DNA from 2 places in the Blastococcus sp. SYSU DS0619 genome. Region 2 is predicted to be linked to the other one. Evidence: predicted binding sites of a transcription regulator. Region 2 holds the regulator's gene; the other holds the start of a gene.
What was found. The regulator LexA, encoded in region 2, represses DNA repair genes until DNA is damaged. The targets are predictions, from matches to a motif close to TCGAACANNTGTTCGA.
Positions count from the first base shown of each region.

Region 1 (11,529 bases), on a different contig from region 2:
CCGGGGAGTCCGGGGGAGGGGTCGGCCCACGTCCAGTAGCCGGCCTGCACCAACTGCGGGTCGAGGACGACGTCCCAGGCGGCGAAGACCGCCGCCGCCCAGCCGATGCGGGCCGGCCGGCGCAGGCCGGCGCGCACCGGGCGGGCCAGCAGCCCGCCGAGCAGCCAGCTGGGCCAGGCCATCATCAGCCAGGCCAGCGGGACCAGGAACGGCACGCCGAGCAGCGTGGGACCGAGGGTGTCGCTGTAGGTGTAGCTGCCGTAGGGGTAGCCGGTGGCCAGGCCGACCGACTCGAAGCCGAGGGCCACCAGCGCGACCAGCACCAGCACGCCCAGCCCGGTGCGGACGCCCCGGCTCAGGCCCGCGTGCACCACCGACAGGGTGGAGCCCAGCAGCACGATGGTCCAGGAGACGACGTCGCGCAGACCGCCGGAGCTCAGCGGGTAGGCGATGGCCGTGGCCACGAGCGCGCCGGCCAGCGCCACGGGGACGACGCGGCGCAGGCCCGGCACCGGCGTGGCGGCGGTCGCGGCCGTCACGCCTCCGCCCCTCCGGCCCGCAGCCGGCGCAGGGCCCGGCCGGCCGCCGCCCGGGCCCGCGGCCGCAGCGCCCGGCGGTCGGCGAGGACGGTGCGCGCCGCCGTCCGCCCGGAGTTGCCCGAGACGCCGCCGCCGGGGTGGGTGGAGGCGCCCGCGAGGTAGAGGCCGGGCAGGCCCGGCACCCGGTAGCCCGACAGCCCCGGCGCCGGGCGGAAGGCGAACATGCTGGCCAGGCCCATCTCCACGTGCATGACGTTGCCACGGGGCAGCGACAGCTCCCGCTCCAGGGCCAGCGGGGTCTGCACGTACGTCTCCCGCACCGAGGCGGCGAACCCGGGGGCGTAGCGGTCGACCGCGGCCACCAGGCGCCGCGCCTCGGCGTCGGCCAGCGCGTCCCAGTTGCCCCCGTCGGCCAGCGCGTAGGGGTACCACTGGCCCCAGATGGTGACCACGTGCTGCCCCGGCGGGGCCAGCGTGTCGTCGCTCGCGGAGAACGACATGGCCAGCGGCACCGGCTCGCGCGGCACCCGGCCGGCGCCCCAGTCGCCGTGCGCGGCGGCCAGCTGGGCGCGGTCGGTGCACAGCAGCTGGAGGCCCTGCAGGGCGTCGGCGGCGGGCACGCCCGGGTAGGACGGCGGGGCGTCGGTCAGCGCGCGCACGACCAGGCCGAAGCCGTTGCCGATCGGCGGTGCGGCGTCGGCCAGCACCGGGGGTGCGGCGTCGCCGGCGAGTTCTCGCGTGACCCCGATGTGGCACGCGGCCACCACCGACGGCGCCCGCACGACCCGGCCGGACCGGGTCTCCACCCCGGCGACCCGCCCGTCCTCGACCAGCAGCCGCGCGGCGCCGTCGCCGAGCACCACCCGGCCGCCGTCGGACTCCAGCCGCCGACGCAGCGCCTGGGTCAGGCCGCCCGAGCCACCGACCGGGTGCCCCGGCGGGACGTCGTGCAGCAGCGCCACCCAGCCGACCATCGCGGCGGTGCCGGGCTCGGACATCGGCGGGCCCGACTGGGCGCCGAACCACGCCAGCGCCGCCTTGAGCCGCTCGCTGGTGAACCAGCGGTCCAGCAGCGCGTCGCCCGAGCCGAGGAAGTCGACGGCCAGCTCGCCTCCGGGCGTGCGCGGCCGGCCCTCGGCGGGCGCGCCGAGCGGCCAGAAGGAGCGGAGCAGGGCGCCCGCGGACGGGGCGCGGCCGAAGGATGCGACCACCGCGCGGCTGCGGGGCTGCCACACCGCGACGAAGCGCCGGTAGGCGGCGGCGTCGGCCGGGCCGCAGGCCGCCTCGATCGAGGCGCAGGTGGCGTCCAGGTCGACGGAGAAGACCAGCGGCCGGCCGGCCGGGCCCGGGTCGCCGGGCACCGGGGCCGGGGCGAAGCCCCACGGGTCGCAGTCGATGTAGCTGAGCCCGTGCGTCGCCAGGTCCAGCTCCTCGACGATGCCGCTGTGCCGGACGATGACGTGCGCGCTGGAGCCGCGGTCGACGCGCACCCCGGGCCAGCGCTCGACGGTGGACACCGCGCCGCCGAGGACGTCGTCGGACTCGACGACCTCCACCCGCAGGCCCTCCCGGGCCAGGTAGCAGGCGGCCACCAGGCCGTTGTGGCCGGAGCCGACGACGACGACGTCCACGGGCGGGGCAGGGGGAGCGGTCACGCCCGGGAGTTCGGCGCGGAGGGGGCGGGTGGATGCAGCGGCAGCCGGGCGCCGAGGATGGCGAAGGGCCGGGAGTCGCCGGGGAAGTGGTAGCCGCGGGCCAGGTCGACGAAGCCGTCCGCGCGGTACAGCCGGAAGGCCTTGGTGTCGGCGTCGGGCGTGGAGAGCAGGGCGACCGGGTGCGGCAGGCCCTCGACCAGCGCGTGCAGCAGCTGCCGGCCCAGCCCCTGGCTCTGCGCGTCGGGGTGGACGTGCAGCTCGCACACCTCGAAGGCCCCGGGCAGCCACTTCTTGGCCGTCCGGCGGTCCAGCGCGGCGCGCACCTGGTCGTGCCACCACTGGCCGGGGGCGATGAGGTAGCCGTAGCCGAACCCGACCAGCCGCTCGCCCTCCGGGGTCTGCGCGAAGGCGCCCACGGCGCGGAAGCCGGGCCGCTCGGTGTGCTGGATCGCGTAGCTGTACCGCCCGGCGACGACGCCGGAGTCGTAGCCCATCGCCAGGCCGTAGACGACGAGCACCTCGTGCATGTGCTCCCGCATCCACGGCGGGGGCAGCTCGACGATGCGGGCGGTGGGACGGGTTCCCGTCATCTGTCGACCGCCTCCGGCGCGTGGTCGGTCGCGGCCGCCACCTCGGCCGGGGTGCCCTCGGTGAGGCGGAGCAGCTCGTCGTAGCTGGTCGGGAAGACCGTGTGCGGGTGCCCTGCGGCCGCCCAGACCTCGTCGTAGCGGGCCAGCTCGACGTCGACCAGCGTGCCGATCGGCTCCGGGTGACCGATCGGCGCGACCCCGCCGATGGGCTGGCCGGTGTGCCGCCGCACGAAGTCAGGGGTGGCCCGCGTGAGCGCCGGGACGCCGAGGAGTTCGGCCACCCGGGCCTCGTCCACCCGGTGGGCGCCGCTGGTGAGGACCAGCAGGGGGCTGCCGGCGACGTCGAACACCAGGCTGTTGGCGATGGCGCCGGCCGGTACGCCGAGCTGGGCGGCGGCCGCCGCGGCGGTACGGGCGCTGTCGGGCAGGTGGCGTACCTCGCCGGCGGCACCGGCCGCGCGGAGCAGCCGCGCGACGTCGGTGACCCGGGGGTGGTCCGGCGGAGGCATGGGCCGATCCTGCCACCGTCCCCGGTCGCTCCGCCCGGCGTGTCCGCCATCCCGCGGGGCGGTGCGGCACGGGCGCCGGGACACGGCGCGGCGCGGCTTGACGAGGGCGGGGCGCTCGGGTCTACTAAACGGGCGTTCGAACACCTGTTCGAACGACGTGCAGCCCGCCTCTCCCGGCTCTTCCCCGCCGGCGGGGGGTTCCGGGGTGGCGTGTGCGCGGGGTGAGGCGTGGGGAGTCGGGCATGAGCCGGGTGCTGGGTGAGGTCGTCGGACGGGTCGGCGAAGAGGTGCAGGTCGAGCGTGGCCCCCTGGGCCCGGTGCAGTTCTGGCGCGGGCAGTCCCGGTACGTCGTGGGCGAGCTGCTCGACTCCTGGGTCGAGACGGCGCCGTGGTGGCTGCGGGACGCCGGCACGGGCGGTGCGTCCGCCGACCTGGTGGCACCGCGGGAGGTCTGGCGGGTCGAGGCGGTCCGGGCCGGGCGCTCCCGGATGAGCTTCGCCGGGGTCTACGACCTGTCCTGGGACGCGTCCGGCAACCGCTGGTGGCTCGTGCGGGTGCACGACTGATGGGCGCCGCACGGGCCGTGCCGGCCGAGCAGCTGCCGCTTCCCCCCGCCCTGCCCGCCGCTGCCTCGGCGCTGCTGGGCCAGGCCCACCGGGGGCTGGCCGCGGCCGCCGCGGCCACCGATCAGCGGGAGCGGTACGCCACCGCCCACCTCGCCGCGCTCCGCGCCGCCGCCGCGGTGCTGGCCGCCCGCACCCGGCCGGAGGGCGGGCGGCGCCGGCCGCGCAGCGCCTGGGTGCTGCTCGGGCAGGTGGCGCCGGAGCTGGGGGAGTGGGCCACCTTCTTCGCCGCCGGGGCGGGCAAGCGCGCCGCCGCCGAGGCGGGGCTGTCCCGGGCGGTCACCGAGCGGGAGGCCGACGACCTGGTGCGGGACGTCCGCGCCTTCCTCGGCGTGGTCGAGACCGCGCTCGGCAGCACGCCGCTGCCCGAGTCGCCCCGCTACCCGAGGCCGCACGTGGTCGGCGGGTCGGCGTCCGCTGCCGTGTCCCGGTCCGCCGGGCCCTGGCGGTGAGCGACCCCTTCGTCCACCTGCACGTCGCCTCCGGCTACTCCATGCGGTACGGGGCCAACCACCCGGCCGACCTGGTAGCCCGCGCCGCCGAGCACGGCATGCCGGCGTTGGCCCTGACCGACCGGGACGGTCTCTACGGCGCGGTGAAGTTCGCGCTGGCCTGCCGCTCGGCCGGGGTGCGGCCGATCTTCGGCGTCGACCTGGCGGTGGCGCCGTCGCTGGGCACCAGCGTGCCCCCGGCGCTCGCGCACGTGCTGGGGGAGGACCTCACCGCGTCGCGGCCCCCGCGGTCGCGGGCCGCGACGGCCGGCCGCCGGGCTCCGGCCCGCGGCGGGGCGAGCGTCGACCCGCGGCTGCCCCGGGTCACCTTCCTGGCGCGGGACGGCGCCGGCTGGCGGTCGCTGTGCCGGCTCACCAGCGCCACCCACCTGCGTGGCACCCGCGGGGAGCCGGTGAGCTCGCTGGCGATCGCCGCCGAGCACGCGACCGGGCTGACCCCGCTGCTCGGCCCCGACTCCCCGGTGGGGCGGGCGCTGCTGGCCGGCCGGGCCGATCTGGCCGCCGACCAGCTGGACGCCTGGCGTGCGGTGTTCGGCCCGGGGCTGGCGCTGGAGCTGGTGCACCACCGCGGGCGCGGTGACCGCTCGCGGGCCCAGGCGATGCTGCGGTTCGCCACCGAGCAGGGCGTGCCGGTGGTGCTCAGCAACGCCGTCCGCTACGTCGACGCCCTGGACGCACCGACCGCCGACGTGCTGGACGCCGCCCGGCGGCTGGTGCCGCTCGGCGCGCGGCACGTCGACCGCACCACGGCCGAGGGCTACCTGAAGTCGGGCAAGGAGATGGCCGAGGTCGCCGAGGACGTCGTCGGCCCCGACCGGGACGCCGCCCTGCGGCTGCTCGAGCGCACCGCCCGGCTGGCCGAGCAGTGTGCCGTCGATCCGGCGGGCGACCTGGGCATCGGCAGCGTCCGGTACCCCGAGCTCGACGTCGTCACCACGCCGGCCGAACGGGGCATGGGTCCCGTGCAGGTGCTGCGGGCCCGCTGCGAGGCCGGGCTGGGTCGGCGTGGCATGGCGCCCACGGCCCGGGTGCGCCGGCGGCTGGCCGACGAGCTCGCGGTCATCGAGTCCCTCGGGTACCCGTCCTACTTCCTCACCGTGGCCGACGTGGTCGACCTCATCCGGAGCTTGAGGGTCCGGGCGGCCGCGCGCGGCTCGGGCGCCGGCAGCCTGGTCACCTACCTGCTGGGCATCTCCGACGTCGACCCGCTGCGCTACGGGCTGCTGATGGAGCGGTTCCTCTCGCCGCTGCGCCACCAGCTGCCCGACATCGACATCGACGTGGAGTCCGCCCGCCGGATGGAGGTCTACGACGCGGTCATCGACCGCTTCGGCGCCCACCGGGTCAGCTGCATCTCGATGATGGACACCTACCGGGTGCGGCACGCGATCCGCGACGTCGGCGCCGCGCTCGGGCTGCCCCAGGCGGAGGTCGACGCCGTCGCCAAGGCCTTCCCGCACATCCGGGCCAACCAGGTGCACGCGGCGCTGCGCGACCTGCCGGAGCTGCGGGCCAGCCGGCTGGGCTCGAAGCGGGCCGGCGGCAGTGGTGACCTGGACCTGCTGTTCGACCTCGTCGCCCGGCTCGACGGGCTGCCCCGGCACATCGCGCTGCACCCGTGCGGAGTGCTGCTCTCCGATGCCACGCTGCTGGACCGCACCCCGGTGGAGAGCAGCTACCTGGGTTATCCGATGAGCCAGTTCGACAAGGACGACGTCGAGGAGCTGGGGCTGCTCAAGCTCGACCTGCTCGGCATCCGGATGCAGTCGGCGATCGCGCACGCCCTCGACGAGATCGAGCGGGTCGGTGAGGAGCCGGTCGACATCGACGCCGTCCCGCGAGACGACCCGACGACCTTCGAGCTGATCCGCAGCACCCGCACGCTCGGCATGTTCCAGATCGAGTCGCCGGGGCAGCGGGAGCTGGTCGGCAAGTTCGGGCCGCAGACCTTCGAGGACCTCATCATCGACATCTCGCTGTTCCGGCCCGGGCCGGTGAAGAGCGACATGGTCACCCCGTTCCTCATGGCCCGGAACGGGTGGCGGGAGGCGCAGTACCCGCACCCCGACCTGGAGTTCGCGCTCGCGGAGACCGCCGGGGTGGTGGTCTTCCACGAGCAGGTGCTGCAGGTGGTCGCCCGGATGGCCGGCTGCACGTTGGCCGAGGCCGACGAGGTGCGCCGCGCCCTGGGGGAGAAGGACGCCCACCCGGAGGTGCGGGCGTGGTTCGTGCCCCGGGCGCTGGCCGCCGGTTACCCGGTGCAGGTGGCCGAGCAGGTGTGGGAGGTGCTGGCCGCCTTCGGGTCGTTCGGCTTCTGCAAGGCGCACGCCGCGGCGTTCGCGCTGCCCACCTACCAGTCGGCCTGGCTGAAGACCCACCACCCGGCAGCCTTCCTCGCCGGGGTGCTCACCCACGACCCCGGCATGTACCCGAAGCGGCTGATCCTCGACGACGCCCGCAACTTCGGCGTCCGGGTGCTCGGCCTCGACGTCAACGCCTCGACCGGCAGCTACCGCGTCGAGCGGCTGACCACGGACGACGGTGCGGACGGCGGTGCGGCGGACCCTGACCGTGAGGTGGAGGGTGAGAGTAGAGGGTGGCGGCGCCCGGAGTGGATGCCGACGGCGATGCCCGACCCCACGCGCTACGGCATCCGACTGTCCCTGGCCGACGTGAAGGGCATCTCCGACGACGAGGTGGCGCGGGTGGTCGCCGGGCAGCCCTATCGGTCACTGACGGATTTCTGGTCGCGCGCATCGGTGTCCCGGCCGGTGGTCGAGCGGCTGGTGCTGGCCGGTGGGTTCGACTCGCTCTACGGCTTCGGGATGCGCGACCGGGAGGCCGGCCGGCCGACCCGGCGGCGCCACCAGGTGACCCGGCGGGACCTGCTGCTGCAGATCAGCGAGCTGGACCGGTGGAGCCGCAGCGGCGCCCGGGCCACGTCCGACGGGCAGCTGAGCCTGGACCTGATGGGGCTGGAGGAGGAGCCGGCGGTCGGGACGGCGGGGCAGGACGACGCGACCGCCCCCACCTGGGCGGAGAGCAGCGGGCTGCCCGAGTTCACCGACGCCGAGCTGGTGCGGGCGGAACTCGAGGTGCTCGGGCTCGACGCCAGCCGGCACGTCGTCGACTTCTACCGGCCGTTCCTGTCGGCGCTCGGGGCGGTCCCGGCCGGAGAGCTCCTCGGCTGCCGCAGCGGGGCGGAGGTGCTGGTCGCCGGGGTCAAGGTGGCCACCCAGACGCCGCCGATCCGGTCCGGGCGCCGGGTGGTGTTCGTGACCCTCGACGACGGCACCGGCTGCACCGACTCGACCTTCTTCGAGGACGCGCAGGGGCCCTATGCCGCGACGGTCTTCCACTCGTGGCTGCTGGTGATCCGCGGGGTGCTGCGGCGCACCGGCCCGCGGGGGATGTCGCTGCGGGCCACCGGGGCCTGGGAGCTGCCGGCGCTGCACGAGGCGTGGGAGGCCGGCGGGCTGGAGTCGGTCGCCGAGCTGATGGCGGCGCCGGGGGAGATCACCGAGCAGGCGATCACCGGGGCGGCGGCATCACGCAGCAGTCGGCCGGTCATGGTGCGGCCGGTGCTCGTGCACCCGACCGGCTTCCGGATGTCGCCCTACGCCGACATCAAGCCGGCCGGTGACGAGACCAAGGACGCGGCGCGGCGGGCAGCGTCCGGCCCGCCCCGGAAGCTCTGGCACTCCAGCCCGGGCAGCTCCGGCCACTGAGGGATGGCCCCTCCTGCCCTCGCACTCGCGGGCGGTGCCCGGAGCGGGCCATCCCGGTGGGCTCAGCCCTCGTCGTCGGTGGCGTCCTCGACCTCCTGCTCGACCTCGTCGACACCCTCTTCGACGTTCTGCTCGACGCCGTCGTCGACGACGTCCTCCCCGCACGCGGCGGTCGTGAAGGCGGCGGCGGTGATGGCGAACGCGGCCGCGGTCGCGCGGACCAGGCGGGGACGGGTGGAGCGGGCCATGGGAACTCCTCGATCGTCGGCGGGGTGGACGCCGAGGGGTGTGCCCCCAGCCGACGGACCGGTAAACGATCACCCGGCGACGCGCGGGGCGCCGGCGACCGATGAGTCCGGCGGCCACGAGCGGTCCATCCACCAGCACCGGCGCCCGGCCGGTGCACGAAGGAGGACCGATCATGCCCAAGCAGATCCCGTGCCTGTGGTTCGACGGCGTCGCCGAGGAGGCGGCGCGGCACTACACGTCGATCTTCCCCGACAGCTCGATCCGCGATGTCACCCGCTACGGCCCCGACATGCCGCCGCCCATGAAGGAGGGCGACGTGCTGACGGTGGACTTCACGCTCGACGGGCAGCCCTGGACCGCGCTCAACGGCGGGCCGCAGTTCCCCTTCAACGAGGCGGTCTCGTTCCAGATCATGTGCGCCGACCAGGAAGAGGCCGACCACTACTGGACCCGGCTCACCGAGGGCGGCGAGGAGAGCATGTGCGGCTGGCTGAAGGACCGGTTCGGCGTCTCCTGGCAGGTCGTCCCCACCGAGCTGATGTCCCTGCTGAACGACCCCGACCCCGGCCGGGCCCAGCGGGCCACCCAGGCCATGCTGCAGATGCGCCGCATCGACCTCGACGCCATCCGGCGGGCCGCCGACAGCGTCCCCGCCTGAACGGTGCGGCCGCACCGGCGCCACTAGGCTCCGGTGGGTGCCGACCGAACCTGCCGCGCCGACCGCCGAGCAGCTGCCCGCCCGGACCGCTGCCGTCTGGGCCGCGCTCGACCCGCTGGTCAGCGCCGGCACGGCCCTGCGGGTGCTGGACGTCGGCGGTGGCAGTGGCATGTTCGCTGTCCCCCTGGCCCGTCTCGGCCACCGCGTCACCGTGGTCGACCCCAGCGCCGACGCCCTCGCCACCCTGCACCGCCGCGCCCAGACGGCGGGGGTGGGGGAGCGGGTCCGCGGCGTGCAGGGCGACGGCGACCTGCTGCACGAGGTGCTCGCCGACGACGACGGGGGGTACGACCTCGCGCTCTGCCACTCCGTGCTGGAGGTCGTCGACGACCCGGCGGTGACCCTGCGGGAGATCGCCGGCGCGCTGTGCCCGGGCGGCCGGGTGAGCCTCGCCGTCGCCAACCGGGCCGGGGCCGTGCTGGCCCGGGCGGTCGCCGGGCAGCCCGCGGAGGCGCTCGCGGTGCTCGGCGACCGGGGCGTCCCCGGCCGGCCGGTCCGCCGCCGGTTCAGCCCCGAGGACCTCCTCGCGCTCGTCGACGGCGCGGGCCTCGCTCCCGGCAGCTGGCGCGGCGTCTCCGTCGTCGCGGACCTGCTCGAGGCCGCCTCCGGCGCCGACCCGGCCGCCGTGCGGGCCCTCGAGCTGGCGCTCGCCGAGGCCTCGCCCTACCGCGAGGTGGCCGCCGGCCTCCACCTGCTGGCCACCCGCGCGTGACCGGCGCGGTCGACGGCGGCGGGCTCCCACCCGACCTGCACCGGCCGGCCTACGGCGTGGCCACCCTGGCCGACGTGCTGCCGGGTGTGGCCGCGACGCTCGGCGCGCCCGTCCCGCGGGGTGACCTGTCCGCCGATCCGCTCGGCCTCTCCTCGGCGCTGCACGGCGCCCGGCGGGTGGCGGTCCTGCTCGTCGACGGGCTGGGTGCCGACCTGGTCCGCGCCCACGCCGACCTCGCCCCCACCCTCGCCTCGCTGGCCAGCCCGGCCGGGGACCTCCAGGCGCCCTGCCCCAGCACCACCCCGGTCAGCCTCACCACGATCGGCACCGGGCTGCCCCCGGGCAGCCACGGCGTCCTGGGCTTCGTCACCGAGGTGCCGGGGGAGGGGCGCGTCCTCAACCACACCCAGTGGGCCGACGACCCCGACCCCGCCGACTGGCAGGCGCGGCCCACCGTCTTCGAGCACGCCGCAGCCGACGGCGTCGCGGTCACCGCGGTGGGGCCGTGGGCCTACGCGGGGTCGGGCCTCACCGTGGCCGCCTACCGCGGCGCCGAGTACACCGGCGCGGTCGGCCCCGGGGACCTGACGGCGCTCATGCGGTCGGCCCTGGACGCGGGTCCGCGTGCCCTGGTCTACGGGTACATGGCCGAGCTCGACCTCACCGGCCACGTCCGCGGCGTCGACTCGCCCAGCTGGCGGGCCCAGCTCGCGCTGGTCGACCGCATCGTCGAGCAGCTCGTCGACGGCCTGCCCGACGACGCCGCCCTGCTGGTCACCGCCGACCACGGCATGCTCGACGTCCCCGCGCACACCCGCCTCGACCTCGACGACGAGCCCGATCTCGCCGACGGCGTGCGGCTGCTCGCCGGCGAGCCGCGCGCCCGCTACGTGCACACCGAGCCCGGGGCCGAGGCCGACGTCCTGGACCGGTGGCGCGGTGTCCTCGGCGACCGCGCCTGGGTCGTGGGGCGCGAGGAGGCCGTCGCGAGCGGGATCTTCGGCCCGGTGGACGACGCGCTCGCCGCCCGCATCGGCGACGTCGTGGCGCTGGCCCGGGGCAGCTGGGTGCTGGTGAGCCCCCGCCTGGAGCCCGGACCGAGCCGGCTTGCCGCCTATCACGGGTCGCTCACGGCGACGGAGCTGGCGATCCCGCTGCTGGCCGCCCGGGGGCGCGCCCTCGCCTGACCGGCGTCCGGTCCGCTCAGCTCCCCGCCGCGGCTCCCGGCCGGGGCGTGACCGCGAGCCGGTGCCAGGTGCGCACCCGGCCCGGCCGCGCCGCCTGGCAGGTCAGGTGGACCAGCTCCGGTGACGGGCGGCTCTCGACCGTGACCGCGACGGGGCCGGCGGGTCCGGCGAGGGACACCTCCCACCGCTCCACGTCCGGCTCCCCGCCGGGCAGCCGCGCCGCCCCCAGCGGCGCCAGGTCGTCGACGCCGAGCAGACCGAGCTCCTCGCGCGCGTAGTGCTGGGCCGCCTGCACCGGCGCCGTGAGCCCGGCCCGCCCGCGCAGCCACGGCAGCGCCACCTGGCCGCGGTCGTGCGCGGCGACGACCAACCCGCCGTCCCCGGGCACCTGCCCGTAGTAGAAGCCGTGCGGCAGCACGAGCACGTTGGCGGCGAAGCGGTCGCCGCCCAGGTGGCTGCACTCCCAGACGTCGGCCGGGCCGGGTGCGGGCAGCGCGCGGGCGAGGG
Region 1 covers NZ_JBJHAM010000020.1:3,160-14,688, reverse strand. Annotated here, with positions in the region: gene ACI79T_RS17560 (carotenoid biosynthesis protein) at 1-539, opposite strand, end outside; gene ACI79T_RS17555 (phytoene desaturase family protein) at 536-2,194, opposite strand; gene ACI79T_RS17550 (GNAT family N-acetyltransferase) at 2,191-2,784, opposite strand; gene ACI79T_RS17545 (YbaK/EbsC family protein) at 2,781-3,293, opposite strand; gene ACI79T_RS17540 (DUF6504 family protein) at 3,536-3,859, shown strand; gene ACI79T_RS17535 (SAV_6107 family HEPN domain-containing protein) at 3,859-4,368, shown strand; gene ACI79T_RS17530 (DNA polymerase III subunit alpha) at 4,365-8,156, shown strand; gene ACI79T_RS17525 (hypothetical protein) at 8,219-8,404, opposite strand; gene ACI79T_RS17520 (VOC family protein) at 8,578-9,063, shown strand; gene ACI79T_RS17515 (methyltransferase domain-containing protein) at 9,101-9,835, shown strand; gene ACI79T_RS17510 (alkaline phosphatase family protein) at 9,832-11,022, shown strand; gene ACI79T_RS17505 (sucrase ferredoxin) at 11,039-11,529, opposite strand, start outside.
Region 1: the regulator LexA is predicted to act here: its motif matches at 3,430-3,445, upstream of ACI79T_RS17540 (DUF6504 family protein).

Region 2 (11,529 bases):
TCCATGCAGCTCTACCGCGGCATGGACATCGGCACGGCCAAGCCCGACGTCGCCGAACGCGGTGGAGTGCCGCACCACCTCCTGGACCTGTGGCACGTGCGCGAGCCGGCGTCGGTGGCCGAGTACCGGCAGCGCGCCCGCGCCGAGGTGGACCGGCTGCGGGCGGCCGGCACCGTGCCGTTCCTCGTCGGTGGCTCGGGCCTGTACGTGCGCGCCGTCCTCGACGAGCTGGACTTCCCCGGCACGGACCCGGCGATCCGGGCCCGGCTGGAGGCCGAGCTCGCCGCCGTCGGCCCGGCGACGCTGCACGCCCGGCTGGCCGGTCTCGACCCGGCGGCCGGGGCGGCCGTGCTGCCCAGCAACGGACGCCGCATCGTCCGGGCGCTGGAGGTGATCGAGCTGACCGGTGGCCCCTTCCGGGCCGCGCTGCCCGAGCCCCGGCCGCACTACCCGGCGGTCGTGCTCGGGCTGGACCGCGCCCCGGCCGAGCTGGACGAGCGGATCGCCGTCCGCGTCGACCGGATGTGGGCCGCCGGCTTCGTCGACGAGGTGGCGGCGCTGGCCGCGGACGGGCTCCGCGAGGGGCCGACCGCCTCCCGCGCCCTGGGGTACGCCCAGGTGCTGGCGCAGTTCGACGGCGGGCTCTCGGCCGACGAGGCGCGCGAGCGGACCGTCAGCACCACCCGCCGGTTCGTCCGCCGGCAGCGCTCGTGGTTCCGCCGGGACGCCACGACCACCTGGTTCGACGCTGCCCGCCCGGACCTGGCCGACGCCGCCACCGCGGTGATCACCGCGCCTACGATCGGCTCGTGACTCCCTCGCCCCGCGTGCTGATCGGGCACGGCACCGAGAACGACTTCGTGCTGCTGCCCGACCCCGACGGCGCGGTGTGGCCGGAGGACCGGCTGGACGCCGCCATGGTGCGCCGCCTCTGCGAGCGCCGGGCCGGACTGGGTGGCGACGGCGTCCTGCGGCTGGTCCGCAGCGCGCACGTCCCCGACGCGGCGGCGGTGCTGGGCGACGACCTCGACCGCTGCGAGTGGTTCATGGACCACCGCAACGCCGACGGCTCGTACGCGGAGATGTGCGGGAACGGCATCCGGCTGTTCCTGCACGCGCTGGTCGGCGAGGGCCTCGTCGACCGGACGGCCTGCGCCGACGGCCTGCTGGTCGGCACCCGCGGCGGCCCCCGGCGGGTCGGCGCGGCCGCCGACGGCGGCTACTGGGTGGACATGGGCCCCGCGCGCCCGTTCGGCGAGGGCGAGGCGCGGCTGGACGGTTCGGTCTTCCGCGGCACGGCGGTCTCCATGGGCAATCCGCACCTCGCCTGCCTCACCGACGTCCCCGTGGACACCCTCGACCTCACCGGCACCCCGGTCGTGGACGCGGAGCTGTTCCCCGAGGGCGTGAACGTGGAGCTGGTCAACGTCCTCGAGCCGGGCGCGCACGTCCGGCTGCGGGTGTCCGAGCGCGGCGTGGGGGAGACCCGGTCCTGCGGCACCGGGGCGTGCGCGGCGGCGTACACCGCCCTGCGGGCCGAGGGTGCGACCGAGGGCACCGTCGTCGTCGACGTGCCCGGGGGACGCCTGTCGGTCCAGGTGACCTCCGCGACGACGGTGCTCAGCGGCCCGGCGGTCCTGGTGTCGGCCGGCGAGCTGTGCCCGGAGTGGCTGGCCGGCTGACCCCCTTCGAGGGGCCGGGATGCTCCGGGGCGGTCGATGCGTTGTACCCGGCGATGACAACTCACGTGCCCCACACGCAGGACCGTGCCACGCTGGACCCGATGACGACCGCCCCCGACGCCTCGCGCTTCGACGAGCAGCCCGAGCCCACCTCCCGCCCCGTGCCGGCCGGGCAGCGCGACGAGCCCGACGACAGCACCGGCTCCTACGCACTGGAGGCGCGCGGCGCCCTGCGGCGCGTCGCCGGGCTCTCCACCGAGCTCGCCGACGTCACCGAGGTCGAGTACCGGCAGCTGCGCCTGGAGCGGGTCGTGCTGGTCGGCGTCTGGACCGAGGGCACGCAGGCCGACGCCGACCGCTCGCTGACCGAGCTGGCCGCGCTCGCCGAGACCGCCGGCTCCGAGGTGCTGGAGGCGGTCAGCCAGCGGCGCGACAAGCCCGACGCCGCGACCTACGTCGGTTCGGGCAAGGCCAACGAGATCCGCGACATCGTCGCCGCGACCGGCGCCGACACGGTCATCTGCGACGGTGAGCTCACCCCCGGCCAGCTCAACCAGCTGGAGAAGGTGCTCAAGGTCAAGGTCGTCGACCGGACGGCGCTGATCCTCGACATCTTCGCCCAGCACGCCACCAGCCGGGAGGGCAAGGCCCAGGTCGAGCTGGCGCAGATGCAGTACATGCTGCCGCGCCTGCGCGGCTGGGGTGAGTCGCTGTCCCGCCAGGCCGGTGGCCGGGTCGCCGGCGGTGGCGGCATCGGTACCCGTGGCCCGGGTGAGACGAAGATCGAGACCGACCGCCGGCGGATCCGCGCCCGGGTCAGCAAGCTGCGGCGCGAGATCGCCGGCATGGCCACCGCGCGGGCCACCCAGCGGTCCAGCCGTGGCCGCAACGCGGTGCCGAGCGTGGCGATCGCCGGCTACACCAACGCGGGCAAGTCCAGCCTGCTCAACCAGCTCACCGGCGCCGGCGTGCTCGTGGAGAACGCGCTGTTCGCCACGCTGGACCCGACGGTCCGCCGGGCACAGTCCCCGGACGGCCGGGAGTACACGCTGACCGACACCGTCGGCTTCGTGCGCCACCTGCCGCACCAGCTGGTGGACGCCTTCCGCTCCACCCTGGAGGAGGTCGCCGCGGCGGACCTGCTGCTGCACGTCGTCGACGGCTCGGACCCCGACCCGCTCGGCCAGATCGACGCCGTCCACGTGGTGCTGAACGAGATCGACGCGTCGGCCGTCCCGGAGGTCATCGTCGTCAACAAGGTCGACGCGATGAGCGAGGAGGACATCCTCGCGCTCCGCCAGGCCCTGCCCGGCGCGGTGTGGGTCTCGGCCCGGACCGGGGTCGGCATGGACGCGCTGCGCCGGCTCGTCGCCGAGCGGCTGCCGCACCCGGACGTCGACGTCGACGTGCTGGTGCCCTACGAGCGGGGTGACCTGGTGTCCCGGGTGCACCAGGACGGCGAGGTCCTCAGCGAGCAGCACGAGGGCGGCGGCACCCGGCTGACCGCTCGGGTGGACGGCGCGCTGGCGGCCGCGCTGGAGGAGTTCGCGGTACCGGTGGCCTGACCGGGACGCACCCGTGCGGCTGGATCACGATCCGGTCACGGCCCGGTACCGTGTCGGCGTGACGAGCAGCGCGGTGCGGGAGACCGGTCTGCCCGCCTCCGCGCCCGTCGTCTCCACCGGCCGGCCGCCGTGGTGGCTGGTCCTCGTGGCGCTGCTGGTCGGCGGTCTGGTGACCGCCGACCTGCTGGCGCACGGGTCGCTGGAGCGGATGGACCTGCGGGTCTCCGAGATCGTCAGCGACTGGGGGTTGAAGGAGTCGCCGTCCTATCCGGCCGTCTGGCTGATCACCCAGCTCGGTGGGCGGGTCACGATCCTCGTGGTGCTGGCCAGCCTGATCGGCTACCTGTTCTGGCGGCGGGGCGCCTGGCTGCCGATCGCCCGGGTGGTTCTCGCCGTCGCCGTGCTCACCGCCGGCGTGTACGCGATCAAGCACGGCATCGGCCGCACCGCGCCGGCCTTCCCGGGTTCGTACTACTTCCACCCCGACGGCGCATCGTTCCCCTCCGGGCACGTGGCCAACGCCGTGCTCATGTGGGGCGTCGCCCGGTGGCAGGCCGTCGAGTACGGGCTGCCACCGGCGGTCCAGCGCACGTTCTGGTGGCTGAGCGTGGCGGGGCCGGTCGCCACCGGGGTGGCGATGGTGTCGCTGGACTTCCACTGGGTCACCGACGCCGTCGTGGGAGCGGCCGTGGGGATCGTCCTGTTGGGCGTGGTTCATGCACTCGACGCATTGGTTCTGTCACGCTGGGTACGTGCCCGAGCAGGCCGACCGACCGGATAGCCGCGCCCTGAGGCGGCGGCTCCTGCTGGCGACCGCCCTCACGGGCGGGTTGGTGACCGTGGGCCCGGGCGCGGCTCTCGCCGAGGACGGTGCCCCGACGGTGCGGTGCTCGATCACCGACCCGCGGCTCGCCGAGCTGTCCGGGCTGGTGGTCGTGGGCGAGCAGATGCTGGCGCTCAACGACGGCGGCGACCAGGTCGCGGTGTACGGGCTCGACGGCGGCTGCGCGGTCGTCGACGTCCAGACCGGCCCGGTGGACCCGTACGACCCGGAAGACCTGGCGGTCGGCCCGGACGGCGCCGTCTGGATCGCCGACACCGGCGACAACAACACCGACCGGGCAACCGTCGCACTGCACGTCCTGCGCCCCGACGGCACGACTGCGCTGCACCGGCTGACCTACCCCGACGGCGCACACGACGCCGAGGGCCTGCTGATGGCGCCGGACGGCACGCCGTACGTGGTGACCAAGGAGGTCCTGGGGTCCAGCGGGGTGTACCGGCCCAGCGGGCCGCTCGTCGACGGCGGGACGGTGGCCATGGAGCAGGTCGCCACCGTGAACGTGACGCTCACCGGCACACCGGGGGGCCCGGTCGGCCGCGCCGGCCAGCTGATGATCACCGGCGGGGCGGTCGCGTCGGACGGCAACGCCGTGGCGCTGCGCACCTACACCGATGCCTACGTGTGGCCGCTGACCGGATCGGACATCGCCGGCGCACTGGGCGGCGAGCCGACCCGCGTGGCGCTGCCGGAGTCTCCCCAGGGGGAGGCGATCAGCTTCACCACCGACTCGCGTGCGCTCGTGGTCGCCAGCGAGGGGCTGCCGAGTGCGGTGACCGTGGTGCCCCTGCCGGCCGGCGCCCCGGTCCCGACGGCGGCACCGGCAGCGGACCCGCTGTCCGGCTTCGACGAGCTGGTGCGTTCGGACCGATCGCCGATCGCCGCCGCCCTGATCGCCGCCGCCGTAGCCACCGTCGTCGTCTGGCTCGGCGGTCGGCTGCGCCGCCGTTCCTGACCGGTCAGACCCGGCGCAGCACCGAGACGACCCGGCCGAGGATCGTCGCTTCGTCGCCGGGGATGGGCTCGTAGGCCGGGTTGTGCGGCAGCAGCCACACGTGCCCGTCGCGCCGCTTGTAGGTCTTGACCGTCGCCTCGCCGTCGATCATGGCGGCCACGATCTCGCCGTTCTCGGCGGTCGGCTGCTGGCGGACGACGACCCAGTCCCCGTCGCAGATGGCCGCCTCGACCATCGAGTCCCCGGCCACCTTGAGCATGAACACCGTGCCCTCGCCGACGAGCTCGCGGGGGAGCGGGAAGACGTCCTCCACCGCCTGCTCGGCGAGCACCGGACCACCGGCGGCGATCCGGCCGACGAGGGGGACGTACGTCGGTGCGGAGGCCCGCTCGCCGTCCCCGACCGCCGGGGGCTCGACCGCCGCGACGCCGCGGCCGGCGTCGCCGGGTAGTCGCACGTCGAGGGCGCGGGGCCGGTTCGGGTCGCGGCGGAGCCAGCCCTTCTTCTGGAGGACCGACAGCTGGTGCGCGACCGAGGAGGCGGACGACAGGCCCACGGCCTCGCCGATCTCCCGGACCGACGGCGGGTAGCCGCGACGGTCGATCGAGTCGCGGATGACCTCCAGCACCCGGCGCTGCCGCTGGGTCAGGCCGTCGCCGTCGGCCGTCCGGTCCGGGAAGGTGCGGACGGACGCCGAGGCGTCGGCCGTGTCCGGGGCGGCGCCCCGGGTCCCTCGTCGGCCGCCGGACGTCCCGCTCGAGTCCGCCACGTCTCCTCCTCGCCGGCTGCCTGCGCAGCTGATCGACCCTGGTCGTCGCAGCGACCGTAGCGCCGATCGCCGGCCAGTTCAAACAGGTGTTCGAAAGTCGCCCGTGTCGCGTCGCTCCTGTCGGACCCGTGCGGTAGACATCGGACAGACGTTCGAATCGAACACACGTTCGGGCCGGGGGCATCCGGCCAGGTGAGAGGCAGGAAGCGATGACCAGCAGTGCGACGGTGTCGGTGCGCGAGGAGACGACGGGTGCGGCGGGGGGGCGGGCGGGGACGCGGCCGGCGCGGCACCTGCGCGTGCTGCCGCCGGTCCCGCGGGCCTACGCGGTCGCACCCGCGCCGCCCGGCACCCCGGCGGCGCCGTCGCCCGGGTCTGCCGGGGTGCGGCGGACTGCGGGGGAGCGGCGGGGTGAGCCGGCGCTGCCACCGCTGCGGCTCACCGCACGGGGCCGGCGGCTGCTGGTGGTCGTGGCACTGCTGCTCGCGCTGGCCGTCGTCGCACTCGTCAGTGCGGTCCTGGGTGACGGCAGGGGCGGGCTGGAGCTGATGGGGACGACGAGCGTCGTCGTAGAGCCGGGTGACACGCTCTGGTCCATCGCGAGCACGGTCGCCGGGGAGCGCGACGTGCGGGAGGTCGTCGACGGCATCCAGCGGCTCAACGACGTGCCGGGATCGGCCATCGTGCCGGGGCAGGTGCTCCGGCTGCCCTGATCTACTCGTCGTGGTCGGGCGCACCGGCCGGGCGCTGCACAAGGTGCACAAGCTGGCCCCGCGACTTCGTCAACCCTCAGTACGTGGACGTTCACGGTCTGTGCTGGTCAGCGACCTACGGTCTGCGTGTGTCGAGCGTCATGGAGAACCGCGCCGCGGTGTTCACCAGCCAGCCCCAGGCCGTCGAGGTCTACCAGGCGGGCGCGTGGTGGGCGGGTGAGCTGCTGGGTTGGCGGCACGACGACTCCGGCGCGTGCCAGGTGTGGGTGCGGGTGGCCGTGGGCGGTGTGGAAGAGACGGCCTGGACCGAGCTCTCCACCCTGCGGCTGCCGGAGCCGCCCGCGAGCCCAGAGGTCGCCGTCGTGGCGGCGCCCCGCGTGACGCAGGACATGGCCGCCGCCCAGGCGGTGTCCGCGCTGCGGAGTGCGCGTCCCGGTGGTGCCGAGACCACCGCCAGCCTGCCGCTGGTCCGCGACCACGTGGGGCAGTCGGCCCCGGCAGTCGGCCCCGGCGGGCGCCGCAGGGCTCCCGAGGACGCCGGCGTGCAGGTGGCTGCCGCGGCGTCCGTCCCGGTGCCCCCGTCGGGGCGGCACCGGGCCCCCGCGCCGGACGCCGTGGCCGGTCGTCACCGCGCGGCTGACACGGCCTTCCTCGCGACTGTGGCCGGGGACGTCGCCGCCGCCGCCGCCGAGGTGCCGGCCGCCTCGCGGGACGACCACCCCGACACCGCGGCGTGGTCGGTCCCGGCCGCTCGCGGTGCCCTCCCGGTGGAGACGAACCCAGGCGGGCGCGGCTGGCCGCCGCCCGCCGGCCTCGAGGCCGACCTGCTCACCCGGCCGATGCGCCTGAGCGACCAGGTCCCGCAGTCCCGCCGCCGCCCGCGGGTGCACGGCGGTCTCGGCGGCGCCTGACCGCAACGCACCCCCTCGACGGCGCCGGCCGCCCGGTACCCGGCGCCGTCCGTGCGTCGATCCGGCCGCTGCGCCGTGGGGCTCGGCCGGTGGTGTCCGCGCCCCGACGAGGTGTGCGGTGCACGGCGCGCGCCCCTCGACGGGCGTGGATCCGCGTGTCGGTCCGGCATGTCGTGTGACTGCTGGGTGTGGGTGTTCCGCCTGGGCACGGCAGTGGCGGGGCGGAACACGCCGACGAAACGATCACTTGCACATCTTGTGTGGGCCGTCCTAGGGTTCCCCTACATCTAGTAGTTACAGAGCTGTAAGCCCGTCCACAGGCTGATCCTCAGGTTCTCCCCGGTGCATCCACCGGATGTCCCCAGGAGGGTCCACAGCCGGCCCGTGGCGGACCAGCGAGGAGAGGGGGTGAACCACCGTGCGCTGCCCGTTCTGCCACAACGCCGACAGCCGGGTGATCGACTCGCGCGAGGCCGACGAGGGCGCCACCACCCGGCGTCGCCGGTCCTGCCCCGCGTGCGGACGGCGGTTCACCACCGTCGAGGAGGCGGTGCTCGCCGTCGTCAAGCGCAACGGCGTCAGCGAGCCCTTCAACCGCAGCAAGGTGGTCGCCGGCGTGCGGCGCGCCTGCCAGGGCCGGCCGGTCGACGAGGACCAGCTCAAGCTCCTCGCCCAGCAGGTGGAGGACGCCATCCGCGCCAGCGGCGCGGCGGAGGTGCCCAGCCACGAGGTCGGGCTGGCGATCCTGCGTCCGTTGCGCGAGCTCGACGAGGTCGCGTACCTGCGCTTCGCCAGCGTGTACCGGGCCTTCACCTCGCTCGAGGACTTCGAGAAGGAGATCACCGAGCTCCGCGCCCGGCACGTCACGGCGGGCGCCCCGCCGCTGCCGGGCATGCAGGGGGATCCGCCGCTACGCCGACGGGGTGGCGGCCGGGGGCAGCCGGTCCCCTCCGCCAGCCCCTCCAGCACCTGAGAAACCGTCAGTGCCACCCGATAGACAGCAGTTCGAGCAGTTACCGATCGCGGCTCTTCCCCAGCCCCCGATCCACCACCGCGCAGCACCACCGCGCAGCCCCGCGAAGCACCACGCGACACACGACCAGGGAGAGCTCCACACCATGACCGATACCGACGACCGCGTGGCCGGCCCCCGCACCCGCCGCGGCGCGAAGGCGCCCAGCCGGGGCAAGGGCCTCAAGATCAAGCGTGTCTTCACCACCGCCGGTGTGCACCCGTACGACGACGTGACGTGGGAGCGCCGCGACGTCGTCATGACCAACTGGCGGGACGGCTCGATCAACTTCGAGCAGCGCGGTGTCGAGTTCCCGGCAGAGTGGAGCATCAACGCCACCAACATCGTCACCACGAAGTACTTCCGGGGCGCGGTGGGCACCTCGCAGCGGGAGACCAGCCTGCGCCAGCTCATCGACCGCGTGGTGCTCACCTACACCGAGGCCGGTCGCGAGCACGGCTACTTCGCCACCGAGGGCGACGCCGAGATCTTCGAGCACGAGCTCACCTGGATGCTGCTGCACCAGTACTTCAGCTTCAACAGCCCCGTCTGGTTCAACGTCGGCACGAGCGCCCCGCAGCAGGTCAGCGCCTGCTTCATCCTCGCTGTCGACGACGAGATGGACTCGATCCTCAACTGGTACCGCGAGGAGGGCCTGATCTTCAAGGGCGGCTCCGGTGCCGGCCTGAACCTCTCCCGCATCCGCTCCTCCAAGGAGCTGCTGTCCTCCGGTGGCACCGCCTCGGGCCCGGTCAGCTTCATGCGCGGCGCCGACGCCTCGGCCGGGACCATCAAGTCCGGCGGCGCCACCCGGCGCGCGGCGAAGATGGTCGTCCTCGACATCGACCACCCCGACATCGAGGAGTTCATCGAGACCAAGGCGCGCGAGGAGAACAAGATCCGCGCGCTGCGCGACGCCGGGTACGACATGGACCTCGGCGGCAAGGACATCACCAGCGTCCAGTACCAGAACGCCAACAACTCCGTCCGCGTCTCCGACGAGTTCATGCGCGCGGTCGACGAGGGCTCCGAGTTCGGCCTGCGCGCCCGCATGGACGGCTCGGTGATCGAGACCGTTGACGCGAAGTCGCTGTTCCGCAAGGTCACCCAGGCCGCGTGGGAGTGCGCCGACCCGGGCATCCAGTACGACGACACGATCAACGACTGGCACACCAACCCCGAGACCGGCCGGATCAACGCGTCCAACCCGTGCTCGGAGTACATGAGCCTGGACAACAGCTCGTGCAACCTGGCGTCGCTGAACCTCATGAAGTTCCTCAAGGCCGACGGCACGTTCGACGCCAAGAACTTCGTGAAGGCCGTCGAGCTGGTCATCACCGCGATGGACATCTCGATCTGCTTCGCCGACTTCCCGACCGAGCCGATCGGCGAGACCACCCGCGCCTACCGCCAGCTGGGCATCGGCTACGCCAACCTGGGCGCGCTGCTCATGGCGACCGGCCACGCCTACGACTCGCGCGGCGGCCAGACGCTGGCCGCGGCGATCACCTCGCTGATGACCGGCACCGCTTACCGGCGCTCCGCCGAGCTCGCCGGCATCGTCGGCGCCTACGAGGGCTTCGCCCGCAACGCCGACGCCCACGCCCGGGTCATGAGGAAGCACGCCGCTGCCAACGACGCCATCCGCCCGGTCGGCGCCGACGACGCCGACGTGCTGAAGATCGCCACCCAGCAGTGGCAGGAGTGCCTGGAGATCGGCGCCGAGAACGGCTGGCGCAACGCCCAGGCCTCGGTGCTGGCCCCCACCGGCACCATCGGCTTCATGATGGACTGCGACACGACCGGCATCGAGCCGGACTTCTCGCTGGTCAAGTTCAAGAAGCTGGTCGGCGGCGGCTCCATGCAGATCGTCAACCAGACGGTGCCGCGGGCGCTGCGCAGCCTGGGCTACCAGGAGGAGCAGATCGAGGCGATCGTCGAGTACATCGCCGAGCACGGCCACGTCGTCGACGCCCCGAGCCTGCGCCCGGAGCACTACGAGGTGTTCGACTGCGCCATGGGCGAGCGGGCCATCTCCCCGATGGGCCACGTCCGCATGATGGCCGCCGTCCAGCCGTTCATCTCGGGCGCCATCAGCAAGACGGTCAACATGCCGGAGACGGCGACCGTCGAGGACGTCGAGACCATCTACTTCCAGGGCTGGAAGATGGGCCTCAAGGCGCTGGCGATCTACCGCGACAACTGCAAGGTCGGCCAGCCGCTGTCCGGCGGCAAGGGCAAGAACGACGGCACCAAGGACGAGGTCGCGGTGGAGGCCACCGCCTCGACCGCGCTCTCGCACCCGGTGCGCAAGCGGCTGCCGAAGAAGCGGACGAGCGTCACCACCTCGTTCAGCGTCGCCGGCGCCGAGGGCTACATGACCGCCGGCATGTACGAGGACGGCAGCCTCGGTGAGGTCTTCCTGAAGCTCGGCAAGCAGGGCTCGACCCTCGCCGGTGTGATGGACGCCTTCTCGATCGGCATCTCGCTGGCGCTGCAGCACGGTGTCCCGCTGGAGACCTACATCTCCAAGTTCACCAACATGCGCTTCGAGCCGGCCGGCATGACCGACGACCCGGACATCCGGATCGCCCAGTCGGTGATGGACTACATCTTCCGTCGCCTGGCGCTGGACCACCTGCCGGTGGAGAAGCGCGCCAGCCTGGGCATCTTCACCGCCGAGGAGCGCGCCGCGCAGGTCTCCGGCTACGGGACCTCCGCGTCGACGTCCACCGTGCAGGAGGAGGAGGTCGACCTGGAGCAGCTGCGCGGCTCCGCGCCGATCGAGACCTCGAAGGTGGAGGAGAAGGTCACCCCGGAGGGCCCGAAGTCGGTCAAGGAGGCCCACTCCTCGGCCGAGCTGCTCGAGCTGGTCACCGGGACCGCCACCGACGCGCCGCTGTGCATGACCTGCGGCACGAAGATGCGCCCGGCCGGCAGCTGCTACGTCTGCGAGGGCTGCGGCTCCACCAGCGGCTGCAGCTGATGACGGGTCTCCGGTAAGGCCGGAGACCGGCGGACGAACCACAGGGGTGCGGGGACCACGGGGCTGGTCCTCGCACCCCTGTGCCGTCGGGCGGT
Region 2 covers NZ_JBJHAM010000021.1:41,772-53,300, forward strand. Annotated here, with positions in the region: gene miaA (tRNA (adenosine(37)-N6)-dimethylallyltransferase MiaA) at 1-813, shown strand, start outside; gene dapF (diaminopimelate epimerase) at 810-1,682, shown strand; gene hflX (GTPase HflX) at 1,784-3,247, shown strand; gene ACI79T_RS18065 (phosphatase PAP2 family protein) at 3,306-4,028, shown strand; gene ACI79T_RS18070 (hypothetical protein) at 4,000-5,043, shown strand; gene lexA (transcriptional repressor LexA) at 5,048-5,812, opposite strand; gene ACI79T_RS18080 (LysM peptidoglycan-binding domain-containing protein) at 6,022-6,525, shown strand; gene ACI79T_RS18085 (hypothetical protein) at 6,654-7,436, shown strand; gene nrdR (transcriptional regulator NrdR) at 7,855-8,409, shown strand; gene ACI79T_RS18095 (vitamin B12-dependent ribonucleotide reductase) at 8,555-11,434, shown strand.